One region of the Mesorhizobium sp. M7A.F.Ca.US.010.02.1.1 genome, then DNA from elsewhere that is predicted to be linked to it. Evidence: predicted binding sites of a transcription regulator. Region 1 holds the regulator's gene; each other region holds the start of a gene.

Region 1 (4,212 bases):
TGCCGGTCTGCCTGGCGATCGGAGCGATCGGCTATTTTTCGCTGACGGCTGAACCCGACTTTGCGAGACCTGTCGCGGTTGTCATTCTGACGGGGATCTGTGCGCTGGTCTCGCGCTCATGGCCAAAGACCCATCTGTGTTTCATGGCGGCACTTTTGTGCGCCCTAGGACTGCTTGCTGCCAAGGTCGAGACGTGGCGTGCGGGCACACAAATGTTGGGCTCGGAAATTTCGACGCAAGTCACCGGCCGCGTCGTCTCGCTCGACCGGATGGAAACCGGCCGTATCCGGCTGACCATCGACGTGACATCGACCGCAAGACCGAAACTGCGCTATGCGCCGGAACGGGTGCGGCTTTCGGCACGCAAGATCCCGGCTGACGTGACCGCCGGCTCCCTCATCACCGGATATGCCAAGCTCTTGCCGCCGACCGGGCCGGTGCGGCCGGACAGCTATGACTTCTCCTTCGACAGCTATTTTGCCGGCATCGGCGGCAGCGGATTCTTTCTCGGCAATCCAAAGCTTGTCGTTAGCGACGATGGCGACATGCCGCTGTCGGCCCGAATTTCCTCTAGCGTGGAAAAAGCCCGTGAAGGCATCGCCGACCATATCAGGGCCAGCGTCGGCGGCGCCGAAGGCGAGATCGCCGCGGCGCTCATCGTCGGCGTGCGCGCCGGCATTCCCGATGAGATCAATGAGGCGATGCGACGTACCGGCATCTACCACATCATCTCCATTTCGGGACTGCATATGGCGCTGGTCGCGGGCACCATCATGGGATTGCTGCGCGGCGCCTTCGCCTTGTTTCCCGACTTTTCCGCGCGTCGCCCGGTCAAGAAGTATGCCGCTGCCGCCGCGCTGTTCTCGATCGCGGCCTATCTCATCATCTCTGGAGTCGTCGTTGCCGCCGAGCGCAGCTTCATCATGCTGGCGGTGATGCTGATTGCCGTGCTGTTCGATCGAGCAGCACTCACCATGCGCAATCTGGCGATCTCGGCGATCGCCGTCATCGTGGTGTCGCCGCATGAGGTGGTCGGCCCGAGTTTTCAGATGTCGTTCGCCGCGACCGCGGCTCTGGTCGGCGCCTATGCCGGCTGGGCGGATCACCGCGCGGGAAAAGCAAGACCGCCGCCGCCAAAGCGATCCGTGCCCGGTTTCCTGACGCGAAAATTCCTGCTGGCGGCAACCGGCCTTGCCATGACCTCGATCATCGCGGGAAGCGCGACGACGCTGTTTGCCATCTGGCATTTTCAGCGTGTCTCGCCGCTCAGCCTGTTTGCCAATCTCGCGGTAATGCCGATCGTCACCGTCGTCATGTTCCTGGCCGTCGCCAGCGCGCTGTTGATGCCTTTCGGATTGGATTGGCCGGCTCTCTACCTGATGGGTAAGGGCCTGACGATGATGATTGCCATATCAGGCTGGATCTCCGAGCGTTCGCCTGTCGATGGGGTCGGGCTGATTTCGCAGCAGTCGGTCCTGTTGGTGGCAATTGCCCTGGTCATCGCGACAATGGCGACAACTTGGCTGCGGCTCGCTGCTCTGCCATTCGCGCTGGCAGGCTTGCTGACCGTCTCGGATACGCGCACGCCGGATGTGCTAATCTCGGAAGACGCCCGGCTGGTGGCGTTGCCGATCGGTGGCGGCGAGCTTGCCGTCAGCCGGGAACGGCCGAACGAATTCACCGTCGACAACTGGAAACGCGCCCTGACATCAGAAACCATCGTCGTGCCAGAGGTGTTCGACAACAGCGATGGGCAATTCGATGTCGCGGATGCCGTTGATCTGCCGCTGGGATCGCCGTTCTATTGCTCCTCAGGCGTTTGCGTGGCCAGGCACATGTCCGGTGCGATCATTGCCTATGTCGAGGACCGCAAGGACGCCTGGAAAGCCTGCGGCTTCGCCGAGCTGATCGTCATCAATGACGCCACCGCGTATGACGCCTGTCACAATCCGCTGGTTCTCGTCATCACCAAGCGGCAACTGGCTCGCAAAGGCAGTGCCGCGGTCTTCTTCGATCGCCAATCGGCGACCACGCCGGCGACGATCAGCTTCGCGGTGGACAGCCCATATCGGCCCTGGCACACGCAACGCAAATACTCTCGTGAGGCAAGGGGGCTGGCACCCTTCAAGAAACCGGAGAAGCCAGCGGCCAACCCACAGCCGCCTCAGTAGCGGCGGATCAGGCCGACGAGCTTGCCTTGCACCTTGACCCTGTCCGGGCCGAAAATACGGGTTTCATAGGCCGGATTGGCGGCTTCGAGAGCAATCGAAGCGCCCTTGCGGCGGAACCGCTTCAGCGTCGCTTCCTCTTCATCGACCAGCGCCACGATGATCTCGCCTGGCTGGGCGGTGTCGGCGTTGCGGATTATGACGGTGTCGCCATCGAAGATGCCGGCCTCGATCATCGAGTCACCCTTGACCTCCAGCGCATAGTGGGCGCCGCCCATGATCATATCCGGCGGCACCGAGATCGAATGCGTCTGATGCTGGATGGCATCGATCGGCACACCGGCGGCGATACGGCCCATGACCGGGATCGACACGGCGGAGACCGCATCGTCATCATTGCCGGGCGAGGGCATCCGCGAAGGCGCCGGCTTGATCTGCCGGCCAAGGGCGCCACCCTGACCGAGACTGCCCTGGATGACGCTTGGCGAAAACTTCTTTGCCGCGTTGAGACCGGGCGCGATCGAGTCCGGCAATCGCAGCACTTCCAGCGCGCGTGCCCGGTTGGGCAACCGGCGAATAAAGCCGCGCTCCTCAAGTGCGGTGATCAGCCGATGAATCCCGGATTTGGAGGCAAGGTCAAGCGCCTCCTTCATCTCGTCGAAGGATGGCGGAATGCCGCTCTCCTTCAGGCGTTCATGGATGAACATCAGCAGTTCATGTTGCTTGCGCGTCAGCATGGCGGCCCCCAGGTTACCTGAAACCAGAATCGAAAAACAAACCCAGAACAAACCCTATCTGTTCCAGTTGTGTTCTGCAACCGTTTAAAGTTTAATGAATTTGTTAAGGCTGCTGAAATTATTTGGCGCTTGCCAGCGGGTCGCGATCAACAGGCGCTAGGCACGGCGATGCGCCTGCTCACATTGAAATTATTATGGTTAATGACCTGTGGCTCATCCTCGACCCAAGGCTTGGCATTATCAGTCTATCGACCTCCACAAAGGACGATATCAATCTTCGGGACGTTCGTTTGCCGTGAACGAAACGGAGCCAAAACGCCAACGTCTGTTGGCATTTGTGGCTGGAAATTCAGCCCTCCGTCATCTGCCAGGCAGTGAGGGCGGCGGCGGTGGATCGCGGGGATCGTTGCGTCAGGTAACGGCTTCCTTGACCGCGAAACGGCGGTCCTTCCATGCGCCCGTGCGCAGAATATCCTCCAGCACCTCAACCGCCAGCCACACATCCTTGTAGCCGACATAGAGCGGCGTGAAGCCGAAACGGATGGTCGATGGCGCACGAAAATCACCGATGACGCCGCGCTCGATCAGCGCCCGCATGATTTGATAGCCGTGATCGTGAAGGAACGACACCTGGCTGCCGCGCCTGGTCGCGTCGCGGGTGGTCTCCAGCGTGAGACCGTAGGCGCCGCACCTGGCTTCGACGAGCTGGATGAACAGTTCTGTCAACGCGACACTCTTCTTTCGCAATGCCGCCATGTCGACGTCATTCCAGATGGCAAGCGCGCCTTTGAGCGCCCGCATCGACAGGATCGGCTGAGTGCCGCACAAAAAGCGGCGGATGCCGGTGCCGGCAACATAACCCCGTTCGAAGGCAAAGGGCCGCGCATGGCCGCACCAGCCGCTGAGCGGCTGGCTGATATCGCCGTGGTGGCGCTGCGCGGCATAGATGAAGGCCGGTGCGCCCGGACCGCCGTTGAGGTACTTGTAGGTGCAGCCGATGGCGAAATCGGCATTTGCGTGATCGAGCTCGACGGGCAGGGCGCCGGCGGTGTGGCAAAGATCCCAGACGATCAGCGCTCCGGCCGCATGAGCTTTGCGCGTCAGCGCCGCCATGTCGCGCAGTTCACCCGATTTGTAATTGACGTGATTGACCAGCACCACCGCGACGTTTTCGTCGATCAGCTCTTCGATGGTCGGCGCGTCGACACCCGCGAGGCGCAGCAGGACGCCATCCCGGGTCGAGGCCACGCCTTCGGCGATGTACAGGTCGGTGGGAAAACTGTCACCTTCGGCGACGATGGCCGACC
Region 2 (4,212 bases), on a different contig from region 1:
CGAGGCCAACGAGGCCTTTGCCGCGCAGGCCTGCGCCGTCAACAAGGACATGGGCTGGGACCCCTCGATCGTCAACGTCAATGGCGGCGCCATCGCCATCGGCCACCCGATCGGTGCTTCCGGCGCCCGTGTCTTCAACACGCTGGTCTTCGAGATGCGCCGGCGCGGCGCCAAGAAGGGTCTCGCTACCCTGTGCATCGGCGGCGGCATGGGCGTCGCCATGTGTATCGAAGCACTCTGAAGAACTCACCAACCGGGCGGCGCGAGCCGCCCGTTCTGTATCCAGTGCCTGCCAAGCCCGACAACAGGGCGGTATCAAAAAAAGGGGAAATGCATGACCAAGGTAGCAATCGTCACAGGCGGATCGCGCGGCATCGGGGCGGCGATCTCGATCGCATTGAAGACCGTCGGCTATTCGGTTGCCGCGAACTACGCCGGCAATGACGCCGCAGCGGCGAAATTCAAGGCCGAGACCGGCATTCCGGTCTACAAATGGTCGGTCGCCGACTATGATTCCTGCGCGGCCGGCATCAAGCAGGTCGAGGCCGATCTCGGCCCGGTCTCGGTGCTAGTCAACAATGCCGGCATCACCCGCGACGCCATGTTCCACAAGATCACGCGCGAGCAGTGGAAAGAGGTCATCGACACCAACCTGTCCGGCGTCTTCAACATGACGCATCCGCTGTGGAGCGGCATGCGCGACCGCAAGTTCGGCCGCGTCATCACCATCTCGTCGATCAACGGCCAGAAAGGCCAGGCCGGCCAGGTCAACTATTCCGCCGCGAAGGCTGGCGACATCGGTTTCAGCAAAGCCCTCGCTCAAGAGGGAGCTCGCGCGGGCATCACCGTCAACGTCATCTGCCCTGGCTACATCGCCACCGAGATGGTCAAGGCGATCGACGAGAGGGTGCTCAACGACCGCATCATCCCGCAAATCCCCGTCGGCCGCCTCGGCGAACCGGAAGAGATCGCGCGCTGCGTCGTCTTCCTCGCATCCGAAGATGCCGGCTTCATCACCGGCTCGACCATCACGGCCAACGGTGGCCAATACTTCGCCTGATGACGTGGCGATGTAGGAGATCGACGGGCCGGCACACCGGCCCGTTTCCGGCACGGTCCCTTTGACGTGCTCGCGACCGTAGCTGACCCAATTCGGCACGCGAAGGTTAACAGCCGGCAGCCGCCCTGTGCAAAAGCTCCCTGGCAACCTGTGGATTCTCGGTGGATAAACTGTTCACAACACAAGATATTGGGGTGAACAAATCGGGAAAATTACGCCATCGCCGATTCGTCGCCGATTCGTTCCGGCTATGAGCTGAACGTTAACGACGACAGCCGGAATCGCCTGCCCAACTGCTTAACGCAGGTTAAGAAAGATCAACAATTTCATAATGTTGGTCGAGGCGCGCCAAGCCACCGTGATTGTTTCCAGGCAAAGGTTAACGGCAACGCCCTCTTAGCATCAAACGGGCCAGTTCAGCGATTCAGCATGTGGTGCGACTCGCGGTCGCGAAATCCACATGTAGCCGTGAACAAAAGCTGAATCTGCAGGAGTCACTGATTCGTCGCCGATTCGTTCCAGACTCGTTCTATCCGTTAATCCGCAGCCGATTGAAAGCTTGACAAAACCACCTTCTCGCCGCCGACGGAACATTCCGCTTTCGCTTCGCGCCCGAAATCCCTATGTGTCGCCTGTCATACGCGCCATTTGAGGCACGCTCCCGACAACCAGAGGCCAAGAAGCCTTATTTCCAGGTCCCAGAAGCCTTATTCTAGGTTGATGAACATCCAGCCCAAACACACCGAGCCGCTGATCCTGTCGGGCCGCGACGTGACCGCCGTGCTCGGGCCGACCAACACCGGCAAGACCCATCTCGCAATCGAGCGCATGGTGGCGCATGAGAGTGGTATCATCGGCCTGCCGCTCAGGCTGCTGGCGCGCGAGGTCTACGCCCGTGTCTGCGAAAAGGTCGGCGCCCACAAAGTGGCGCTGATCACCGGCGAGGAAAAGATCCAGCCGCCGGGCGCCAGATATTCGGTCTGCACTGTCGAGGCCATGCCGCGCGAGACCGACGCCGCCTTCGTCGCCATCGACGAAGTGCAGCTCGCCGGCGACCTCGAGCGTGGCCACATCTTCACCGACCGCATCCTGCATCTGCGCGGCCGCCAGGAAACGCTGCTGCTCGGTGCAGCCACCATGCATGGCATTCTGCAGCGCCTGCTGAGGGGTGTCTCGGTGGTGACGCGGCCGAGGCTGTCGCATCTTGCCTATGCCGGCTCCAAGAAGCTGACCCGCCTGCCGCGGCGCACGGCGATCGTCGCCTTCTCGGCCGACGAGGTCTACGCCATCGCCGAGCTGATCCGCCGCCAGCAGGGCGGTGCCGCCGTTGTGCTCGGCGCGCTCTCGCCGCGCACCCGCAACGCCCAGGTGGCGCTGTTCCAGTCCGGCGATGTCGATTATCTCATCGCCACCGATGCCATCGGCATGGGTCTCAACCTCGATCTCGACCACGTCGCCTTCGCCCAGAACCGCAAGTTCGACGGCTTCCAGTATCGCAACCTGACCGCGGCCGAGCTCGGCCAGATCGCCGGCCGCGCCGGCCGGCATCTGCGTGACGGTACGTTCGGTGTCACCGGCCAGGTCGACCCGCTGGACGAAGAGCTGATCAAGAAGATCGAAGGCCATGATTTCGATCCGGTGAAGGTGCTGCAGTGGCGCACCGCGCATTTCGACTTTGCCAGCCTCGACGCGCTGAAGCGCTCGATCGAGACCAACGCCCCCGTCGAGGGACTGACGCGGGCATTGCCTGCCGTCGATGCACAGGCGCTCGAGCATCTATCGCGCGACGAGGACATTCGCGCACTCACCACCAATGCCAAGCGCGTGGCGCTGCTGTGGGAAGCCTGCGCGCTGCCCGACTACCGCAGGATCGCGCCGGCGCAGCATGCCGACCTCATCGCTTCCATTTACACGGACCTCGCACGCTACGGCCATGTCGACGAGAATTACATGGCCGAGCAGGTGCGCCGCGCCGATACCACCGAGGGCGATATCGACACGCTGTCGCATCGCATTGCCCAGATCCGCACCTGGACATTCGTGTCGAACCGGCCCGGCTGGCTGGCCGATCAGGCACACTGGCAGGAAAAGACGCGCGAAATCGAAGACAGATTGTCGGATGCGCTGCATGAGCGGTTGACGAAACGCTTCGTAGACCGCAGGACTTCCGTCCTCATGCGGCGCCTTAGAGAAAATACCATGCCCGAAGCCGAAATTAGTCCTACCGGAACCGTCCTTGTCGAAGGCCACCATGTCGGCGAGTTGCAAGGGTTCCGCTTCACCGCCGACCAGACCGCCGGCGGCGAAGACGCCAAGGCGGTGCGCACCGCCGCCCAGAAGGCGCTGGCCGCCGAGTTCGAAGCGCGCGCCGAACGCTTCGGCGCCTCGGCCAATGGCGACATCGCGCTTGGCTCGGATGGTACGCTGCGCTGGATCGGCGCGCCGATCGGCACGCTGGTATCAGGCGAAGACGCGCTGAAGCCGCGCCTGGTGCTGCTGGCCGACGAACAGCTGACCGGCCCGGCGCGCGACAAGGTCGCCGCGCGTGCAGAGCGATTCGTCAATTTCCAGATCGAGTCGCTGCTGAAGCCGCTGGTCGACCTCAGGAACGCCGACCAGATTTCTGGCATCGGCCGCGGCATCGCCTTCCAGCTGGTCGAGAATTTCGGCCTCATCAACCGCCGCGACATCGCCGAGGAGATGAAGTCGCTCGACCAGGAAGGCCGCGCCGCCCTTCGCCGGCTTGGCGTGCGCTTCGGCGCCTACCATGTCTTCGTGCCGGCGCTGATCAAGCCGGCGCCTGCCGGGCTGGTGACATTGCTGTGGGCGCTGAAGAACGACGGCAAGGACAAGCCGGGCTTTGGCGACGTGGTCCATGCGCTCGCCTCGGGTCGCACCTCGGTGGTGATCGATCCTGCTTTCGACAAGACGTTCTACAAGCTTGCCGGCTACCGCAATCTCGGCCGTCGCGCCGTGCGCATCGACATACTGGAACGGCTGGCGGATCTGATCCGTCCGGCGACCAACTGGAAGCCCGGCCTCGGTCAGCGCCCGGACGGCGCCTATGACGGCCAGTCCTTCATGGTGACGCCGCCGATGATGTCGATCCTCGGCGCCACCGCCGACGACATGGAAGAAATCCTCAAGGGTCT
Region 3 (4,212 bases), on a different contig from region 1:
GAATGCCTGGTGTAGCCGCCGCAGCCAGAGCGAGCATGTGTCATCAGCCTGATCCGGAATGAACACGGCAATAAGGCCTTCGCCATAGGCGACAAGGTCTGCCCAATGCAGAAGGCATTTCGCCTTGCCGCCACGCTTCTTGCCCAGCGACAGCAAACGGCAAAGCCGCGAATAGGCCGCGCGATCCGTTGGATAGACCAGGATGGAAATCTTTTCCGCCAGATCAAGCCGGCAGCCGACGATCAGCCTGACGCCGGTTGCCTTTGCAGCCTCGTGAGCCCGAACAACGCCAGCCAGGCTGTTGCGGTCACAGATGGCAAGCGCCGGCAGGGCCATGATTGCGGCCTGCGCAAACAATTCCTCGCAGGAGCTGGCGCCGCGCAGGAAGGAAAAATGCGAGGTGCACTGGAGTTCGATATAGGACGCAGTCATCCGAAGATGCCATGCAGGAACCAGCGATGCGAACCGGTCGCGGCATCCTCGCCGTCGCCGGCGCGATAGATCCAGAACCGCTCGCCGGCCTCGTCTTCGACCTGAAAATAGTCGCGCACGGCGGCAAGCTCGGCATCACGCTTCCACCATTCGCCAAAGACCCGCTCGGGGCCATCGGCGCGCTTGACCCGTCGGCGGATGCCTCTCCAGGTAAAGCTAGCCGGCGGATGATCCGGCAGCAACGCTATCGCCTCGATGGGCTCCGGCACCGCAAACAGACGAGCCGGCCGCGGCCAATGATCTGGCCATGCCTGGCCGGTTTCGGCCGATGCCGGCGCCACGCGCCGGAACGATCGCTCGGGCACGTCGCTTGCCACGGGGGTAAACCGATACAGCTTCTCCTCGCCGACACGATTGCCGAGGATGTCGATCAGGTCTGAGATGTCAGCGTCCGGTTGCTCGATGAGTGAGGAGATGGTCTGCTTGGGCGTCAACGGCTCGGCCAAGGGTGCGGACAAGCGCATCAACTCGATGCCGAAACCCGGATCGATCTTCTCGATCTTGTCGCATAACAAACGCGTCAGCCGCTTCACGTCGCGGACCGGCAAGGCAGTGCCGACGCGAATGGCTTGGATGCTGTTGTCGACCCGGTAGAACAGCAGGTCGAGCCGCCGGGCGCCAAGGCCCTTGGTCTCCAGCTCGACACATAGCGCTTGAACAAGCTTGCCGATGTAGCGGGCGATCGTCTCGGCCGCACCGATGGGTTCGCCGAAGGCTCGTTTTACCTCGACCACATCGGCTGGCCGCACGGGTTCTATCGGTTCGGCAAGGCGTCCAGCAGCCTGGTCAAGGCGACGACCCAGTTCCGGTCCGAAGCGCAGGATCAGTGGCCCGCGTGGTTGCTTCAGAAGCTCGCCTACTCTGTCGAAGCCCAAAACCCGCAGACCGCTGACGATCGCATCGGGCAACCGCAGTGCCGCGATGGGCAGAGGAAGGATCGCATCACAGGTTGCATTGACAGCGACCACGCTGACGGTCTGCCGCACGTAGCGCGCAACGGCATGAGCGGCACCCCAGCTATCGGCAATCGCTGACCGCGCCGAGAAGCCGACCTGGCCGAGACGCTCGACCATATCGGCCAGCATCAACTGTTCGCCGCCATGAAGGTGATCGGCGCCAGTGGTCTCCATGACCAATCCGTCCGGAGTATCCACAGCGGCGATGGGCGCATAGCGTCTCAACGCCCATAGCGCCAGCCGCTCCAATGCCTCCGCGTCGGCATCGGGCTCGGCGTCCATAACCGCCAGGCCCTGCACGAGGGCCTGTGCCTTCGTCGCGAGCATTCCGACGCGCAAGCCTGCTTCTATTGCCGCGCGATCCACCGCAGTCACCATGCGACGACTACCATGCCGCCCGACCAGCACCAAAGGCTTATCCGGTGGCGGCGAGACGTCGCCCAATTTCCTTCTGAGCCGGTCGGTCGACCAGTTTGGAAGGAAGAGCGAGACGACCCTTGGCATCACAAGCCTCCACTTCGATATCGAGTGTTTCCCCTCCACGAGATTTGATCAGTTCAAGTTGCCATCGCGCCCGGCCAACGCCGGGCACCGGCAGCGCTTGCGACGGCAACACGGAAACCCGCCAGCGGGTGACAGAGGCCGTCGGCTGCCCGAAATCGGCGGCTTCGGTCTGGCGGCGCCAGCGGCGGATGGCGATGCCTATCGCGCCGGAGCCTTCCGATGCCAGTTGCAACCGGCGCGAGGCAGTCATGGACAGGCGCGCCACTTCCGCGACCACAGCTCCAAGCCCGACATGCCGCAGACCTTCCTCGAAGCAGGCGAGCAAGGATTTGTCGTCACCGGCTTCGACATAGACCACCCGGTCGGGATGCAGTCCGACCTGGGCGATTGCCGGCGCAAACAGATCCTGGCGCGTCACGCACCACAGCACCTTGCCTTGGGTCCTCGCTGCAATCCCGGCTGCAAAAAGCGACGCTGCGGCGCCATCGATCGCTCCATTGCCGCCGCCGGCAACTTCATGAAGTGCGCCAAGCGCCACACCCCCGCCTGGCAGATGACTGTCGATAGAGGAGATACCGAATGGGAGCACCGCTCTTTCGCGCGCATTACCGCCTTCGAGACGCGAAATGCGATTTCGAAGATCGGATATGACAGCGTTTGGCGCCGATGCACTCATTTGTCCCCTGAACGCGAAATGCTGATGATATGTTCCTCATTTGTTCTCTTCCTAATGAAGAGTCAATGGCGTGGTGAGGTGGCGCTGCGGAAGAAATGTTTGTCGCGACCGCCCGGGGACACCGGCAGAACCGTTTGCCAACAGACGAGGCGTCGAAGGCCACCTGTCCTGTTGGATGTTCGCGCCGGCGGCCGACGGCGCCCAAAAACGGCGTATACCGCAGTCCTGCGCGCTTCCGCAATTGCGGACATTGTCGCGCGCGGGATGGTGGTCCGCGTGTAGACCATCAGGAGTCTATTGACACCTTTGTTCTTATTTTGTTCACTACAGGGAGGATTGATACAGGAGGCGAACCATGGAACTTCGCTTGAACATTGAAGGGGCAACGCCCGAGGAACTGGCACGCGGGGTCGCGGCAGCCGAAGCAGTCTTCGCACGCGCCGGCATTACGGCTTTGCAAGGCGCGGAAGGTTTATTCGCGTTGGAAGGGTGGGATATCAAAGGCTTTCCGGAAGACGACCAGCCAACCGAGAACGAGGACCAGGCTGCTTCGGCCTGGGAAGAAGCCGACGAGGCTGCGACAATTGCATGTTGTGCGGGCTGGCCGCAGGACAAAGTCCCGCACCATCAGGTCATGGAACTGATCGACGTTCCCCGCACGAGATTGCGAGCCGAGGCGCTTTCGGACACGTGGCCGGCGCGCAAGCAGCTCTATCCTGACGTCGTCAAACGGCTTGAGGTTACAGCCGGTCCGGACCGCCAGATCGATTTCGATATTGCCTTCGTTCTTGGTTGGGTGCCCGAGCGGCCGACGCAGGATCGGGTTGAGCCGCTTTCGGAAGATGCGACCGTATCCCCTTCTTCACCAGCGACCTCGCCCAGGTTGAAGAAATGGCTCGCAAGGCGCTCAAGGGCTGGACGATCGAGATTGACCGGGATCCCTATGATGCCCACGTTTTTGATCCTGCAGCCAGCGAAGATGATGAAGAATTGCGCATGGCGGCATGGCGCGATTTCGACGGCTGCCTGCTTATGGAGAAGCCACCTGCAAATGCTGCAATTGCACTGACCCTGGCGATGATGCGCGGCCAGTCGATGCATTTCGAATAGACGGGTTACACGGCCATCGTCGATCGATCGTGCTTGGCCACTCCAGGTCGCACGCTGGATGGCCAAAAGCCCGACAGGCCCACACCGCATCCGAGGAGAGAACCATGTCAGAAAAACCACCCTATATGCCGACCGGCATTGGAATAGGCATGATGAGCGACGACTTAGCCAAGGTCGGCGTTCTGATATTCGAAACGGCGCAAGGGAACTTCGACTTCGCGGTCAATCTGCAGGCAGTCGATGTCCTCACCAAGGCAATCAATAAGATCGAGATGCATCTCCGCTCCGGCCGGACGCACTGAGTGTACGATGTGCCAGATCAGAAAAAGCCGAAGCCAGGAGCTTCGGTAGATCACGCAGGGACGAGGCGTATCGTGGCGGGCGTCGCGAATCCGTTGTCAGTCGCCGAATGGCTCGGCTGGAGGAAACGCTCGGAAGCCAGTGCTCTCGCGCACAACTCGCGGCGCCGGGTTG
Region 4 (4,212 bases), on a different contig from region 1:
ATGGATGGCTTTTCGGAAGTGTTCCACCGGATTTCCTACGACAAGATCGGCACCTCGACGATCCAGAGTCGGGCGACCGGCGGCGTCGTCAACGCCACCTTCGTCTTCGTGCTGCCGGGTTCGCCAGGCGCCTGCAAGGACGCGTGGGACGGCATCCTGAAAGCGCAGCTCGACTACCGGCACATGCCGTGCAACTTCGTCGAGATCATGCCGCGCCTGGACGAGCATTTACGGCGCGGCAAATCGGCTTTGTAAAAGCCAGGCAAAGCGTCGGTTCCACGCCGCTTTTGCAGGCAGAACAGCACCGGTGCCTTCGAAACACCATTCCAAACCGAACCTCGGAAAAGTACCTTGCCTGAAGGCGATCATCGCCATCACGACAAGGCAGAACCATGACCACGCATACCGGCGGATGCCATTGCGGCAACATACGCCTTGCATTTTCAACCGAACTCGACCCATCGCAAATCGAAGTTCGCGCCTGCCAATGCTCGTTCTGTGTCAGACATGGTTCGCGCGCCATTGCCGATCCGGACGGCAGACTGACCATCTCGGTCAAGGATGAGGCGCGATTGCGAAAATATCAGTTCGGGCTGAGGACGGCCGACTATTTGATCTGCCGGGATTGCGGCGTCTATGTCGCCGCAATCGCCGGAGAGGATGACGCAAGGGCGATCGTCATCATCAACGCCCTGGACGACCGAGAGCGGTTCAATCAGGAGCCGGCTCGTGTCGACTTCGATGCCGAAAGCCGGGCACAGCGCCAAGCCAGGCGCCGCGCTCACTGGACGCCTGTCGAGATGAGCTTCGGATAGGCAGCTCTCAGCGGATGACCGGCTCGCCATGAAACCGTCGGCGCGACGGCGGCGATACGCCGAAGCCGACTTCCATCATCAGTCGCGGCGTGCGTGCCGGCACGGTGCCCATATGAAAGCCAAAGGGGTCCTCGACGAAGCCGAGACCGGCCTCGCCGGTCAGCGTCACCGGGCTCTGCTCGCCATAGACATCCAGAACCTGTTGCGCGGGATGGCCGACCAGAAGGGTAAGCTGATGCTTTAGGCTGCGGCGCTTGTGGCTGCCCCTGACATAGACATGCGGACCGGTGTCGGCGTCGACCGGCTTGAGGTAGAAGAAGAATTTCAGCATGCGCCAGTCGTCGAGGTCAAAATGATACTTGCCGAGCGAGGCGAGGTTCTTGTCGGCATCCGAAGCGGCACCTGTGGGAAAACTCCACCAGACCCGCGTCGTGATCAGTTTCGCCTGGCCGCCGAGATAGTGCGCGGCAATATCCAGAAGCAGCGGATCGCGCTGGATGGCAAGCGCCGCCGGGCAGTCGAGGATGCGCTCGAAAAAATGCCCGCTAAGCAGCGAGCGGCCAAGGCGTTTCTCGGCCTCGGCATGTTCCCCCGGCATGAATTCGAGACGGCGGTCGAAATTGCCGAAGCAAGGCGTGCGCCCGGCGAAGTCGGCGATCTCTTCATGGATATCAGGCGGCAGGACCAGGCCTGAGAACAGCCCGTCGGAGCGCAACGCATCGACGACCGCTCCCCGTTCGACACCGGCAAACATCGTATCCCCGGCATTGGCGACCGGGCGGGCGCGCTTTGCGCCGAGCCAATGCATGCGGCGTCCGGGCATGGTGCGCGCCAACACGAACATCGGCAGCCAGGCAGGGTTCTCACGCAGGTCCGTCAGATAGGTTGGAATACGCACGGCGATGCGCCGCAGCAGGCTGCCGTTGCGCGCAATGGCCTCGAGACTGGCCGCGCCGGATGTGTCGGGGGTTGAAAGCTTCATTGGGTCCTCGGCTATGAGAGCACCACCGATGCCGCATCGGTGCTCGCCTCTCGGCATGACCCAAACCCAATTCCCGCTTGAACGGAAGCTAACCCCGCGTCAAACTTTGTGCAATGCACAATGACCTGAGCAACTGCAAAAAATCACGTCGAGGGGCGGCGCTCCTGCTTGGCCGGCGCCATCCAGATTTCGGCGTCGAGCCGCTTCGTCGCGAGGCCGCGGGCGATGGCCTCGGCACTGCCGGCACTCTTGGCCGCGGCCGCCGCCTGACGCTTGCTGATCAGCAAGCCGTCGGCCAAGGCGCGGTTTCCCGAAAAGACCCGGGCCAGGAATGGCGTGCGACTGGCTCGCGTGCGCGAAAACCGTGCCGCCATGGTCTGCCTGGCCGTATGGGCGACAACTTCATCGATCCAGCCCTCCACCAGCCGCGCGCCCGGCTCCAGGAGCAGCAACCAATCCCCCTTGGCCTGGCGGATGCCGGCAGCGACACCGCCCGTCACGTACTGACAGCCGGCATGCTCGGCCACATGATGCGTCTGGTCGGTAGAGCCTGTGTCGCAGACGATGACTTCACGCACCACGCCTTCGACCGCGCCGCCAATCAACGAGGCGAGCGTGCGGGCGAGGCCCTCCTCGTCGTTGCGGGTTTCGATGAGAACACTGAGCATCCTTAGCCGAATAGCGGAAAGCGCCCGACAGCGCCAGTTTTGCATCGCACCATAGAAAGTTCTTGCTTTGTTCTTATCAACGAAATAGGAATAATTTCATGAGCAGAGCGATTCGACACAACATGGACAGTCCCTGGGAGCGGGCGAAAATGGAACAGATCGTGCGCGCCGACATTGCAGCTTTCGGAGCAGGAAGAGCCGAGATGGCCAACGCGATGGTCGAGCAGAGCGGCATGCGTGTCCGCCCGGACCGCAACCGCGGCAGGTCAGCGGGTATCAATCCGTCCGGCCGGTTCGAGCCGGTCAGCCGGCACGTGTTCGACGATGGCTGGAATTCGCTGGAGGAACTGCCACCCTTCAAGACCGAAGTGCAGGTCGAGAAGCCGCGCACAATCATCACCCGCAACGAATCGCCCGACATTTCCTTCGACCGTTCCATCAACCCCTATCGCGGCTGCGAGCATGGCTGCGTCTATTGCTTTGCCCGCCCGACGCACGCGTTCATGGGCCTGTCGCCGGGTCTGGATTTCGAATCGAAGTTGTTCGCCAAGCCTGATGCGGCGCGCTTGCTTGACAAGGAGCTTTCGAAAGACAGCTACCAGCCGCGCACCATCGCCATCGGCACCAACACCGACCCCTACCAGCCGATCGAGAAGCAATACCGGATCATGCGCGAAATTCTCGAAGTGCTGGAAGCGCGCGGCCATCCAGTCGGCATCGTGACAAAGTCCGCTCTGGTGACGCGCGATATCGATATCCTGTCACGCATGGCCGAACGCGGGCTCGCCAAGGTGGCGCTGTCGGTGACGACGCTCGACCGTATGCTGGCGCGCACCATGGAGCCGCGCGCGTCGACACCGACCAAGCGGCTGGAAGCGATCCGGCAGCTTTCGGATGCCGGCATTCCGGCGTCGGTCATGGTGGCTCCTATCATTCCGGGCCTGACCGATCCGGAGATGGAACGCATCCTCGATTCCGCACGTGCGGCCGGCGCGCGCGAAGCGGGCTACGTGATCCTGCGCCTGCCGCTGGAGGTCAGCCCGATCTTCAAGGATTGGCTGCTGCGCCATTATCCCGACCGCTACCGCCATGTGATGTCGCTGGTCCGCTCGATGCGCGACGGCAAGGACTACGATTCGGAATGGGGCAAGCGCATGAAGGGCGCCGGTCCCTACGCCTGGCAGATCGGCCGGCGCTTCGAGATCACAGCCAAGCGGCTCGGCCTCAATGCCGAACGGCGCACGCTGCGGACCGACCAGTTCGTTGCCGCCGGGAAAGACCAGGTGCAGCTGACGCTGCTTTGAGAGACAATTCGTCGCGGTGGTTTGATCCGTCGCGGCACCAGAATCCCGTCCGGCCTGCCCCGGCCTGCAGACGGTGCCCTCCCGGTCCGGCGCCCCACCCGACCCGGAGGGACTTGCGGAGAATCAGAGCCGATGCGAACCTCGCCGCAACATGGCTCGCGCGCGTTCTGATTCTCCGCCTCTCTTTGAGATCATCGAGAAGCCTGACTTCTCCTTCGAGACGAAGGCGATGGCGGAGGGCCTGTGGCCGGTCGCCGGGATGGACGAGGCCGGCCGTGGCCCCCTGGCCGGGCCGGTGGTCGCCGCGGCCGTGGTGCTTGATCCCGCCAACATTCCGGACGGCCTCGACGATTCCAAACGCCTCAGCCATTTGCAGCGTGAGGCCTTGTTCCTGCGAATTCTTGGCTCCGCGCAGGCGGTCTCGATGGCCTCAATCAGTGCCG

What was found. The regulator LexA, encoded in region 1, represses DNA repair genes until DNA is damaged. The targets are predictions, from matches to a motif close to TGTTCNNNNTGTGTTCNG.
Region 2: a site for LexA is predicted at 1,575-1,592, ahead of EOA19_RS28695 (helicase-related protein). Genes of this name have one in related genera too.
Region 3: a site for LexA is predicted at 2,659-2,676, ahead of EOA19_RS25425 (ImuA family protein). Genes of this name have one in related genera too.
Region 4: a site for LexA is predicted at 2,523-2,540, ahead of EOA19_RS01365 (PA0069 family radical SAM protein). Genes of this name have one in related genera too.

The regions. Positions count from the first base shown of each region.
Region 1 covers NZ_RZRV01000008.1:174,827-179,038, forward strand. Annotated here, with positions in the region: gene EOA19_RS11375 (ComEC/Rec2 family competence protein) at 1-2,171, shown strand, start outside; gene lexA (transcriptional repressor LexA) at 2,165-2,905, opposite strand; gene kynU (kynureninase) at 3,317-4,212, opposite strand, start outside.
Region 2 covers NZ_RZRV01000041.1:28,930-33,141, reverse strand. Annotated here, with positions in the region: gene EOA19_RS28705 (acetyl-CoA C-acetyltransferase) at 1-241, shown strand, start outside; gene phbB (acetoacetyl-CoA reductase) at 335-1,060, shown strand; gene EOA19_RS28695 (helicase-related protein) at 1,781-4,212, shown strand, end outside.
Region 3 covers NZ_RZRV01000032.1:2,714-6,925, reverse strand. Annotated here, with positions in the region: gene EOA19_RS25435 (error-prone DNA polymerase) at 1-432, opposite strand, end outside; gene EOA19_RS25430 (DUF6504 family protein) at 429-1,952, opposite strand; gene EOA19_RS25425 (ImuA family protein) at 1,864-2,628, opposite strand; gene EOA19_RS25420 (hypothetical protein) at 2,984-3,697, shown strand; gene EOA19_RS25415 (hypothetical protein) at 3,843-4,040, shown strand.
Region 4 covers NZ_RZRV01000001.1:289,311-293,522, reverse strand. Annotated here, with positions in the region: gene moaB (molybdenum cofactor biosynthesis protein B) at 1-255, shown strand, start outside; gene EOA19_RS01380 (aldehyde-activating protein) at 393-815, shown strand; gene EOA19_RS01375 (hypothetical protein) at 823-1,797, opposite strand; gene EOA19_RS01370 (glycosyltransferase) at 1,941-2,465, opposite strand; gene EOA19_RS01365 (PA0069 family radical SAM protein) at 2,615-3,769, shown strand; gene EOA19_RS01360 (ribonuclease HII) at 3,921-4,212, shown strand, end outside.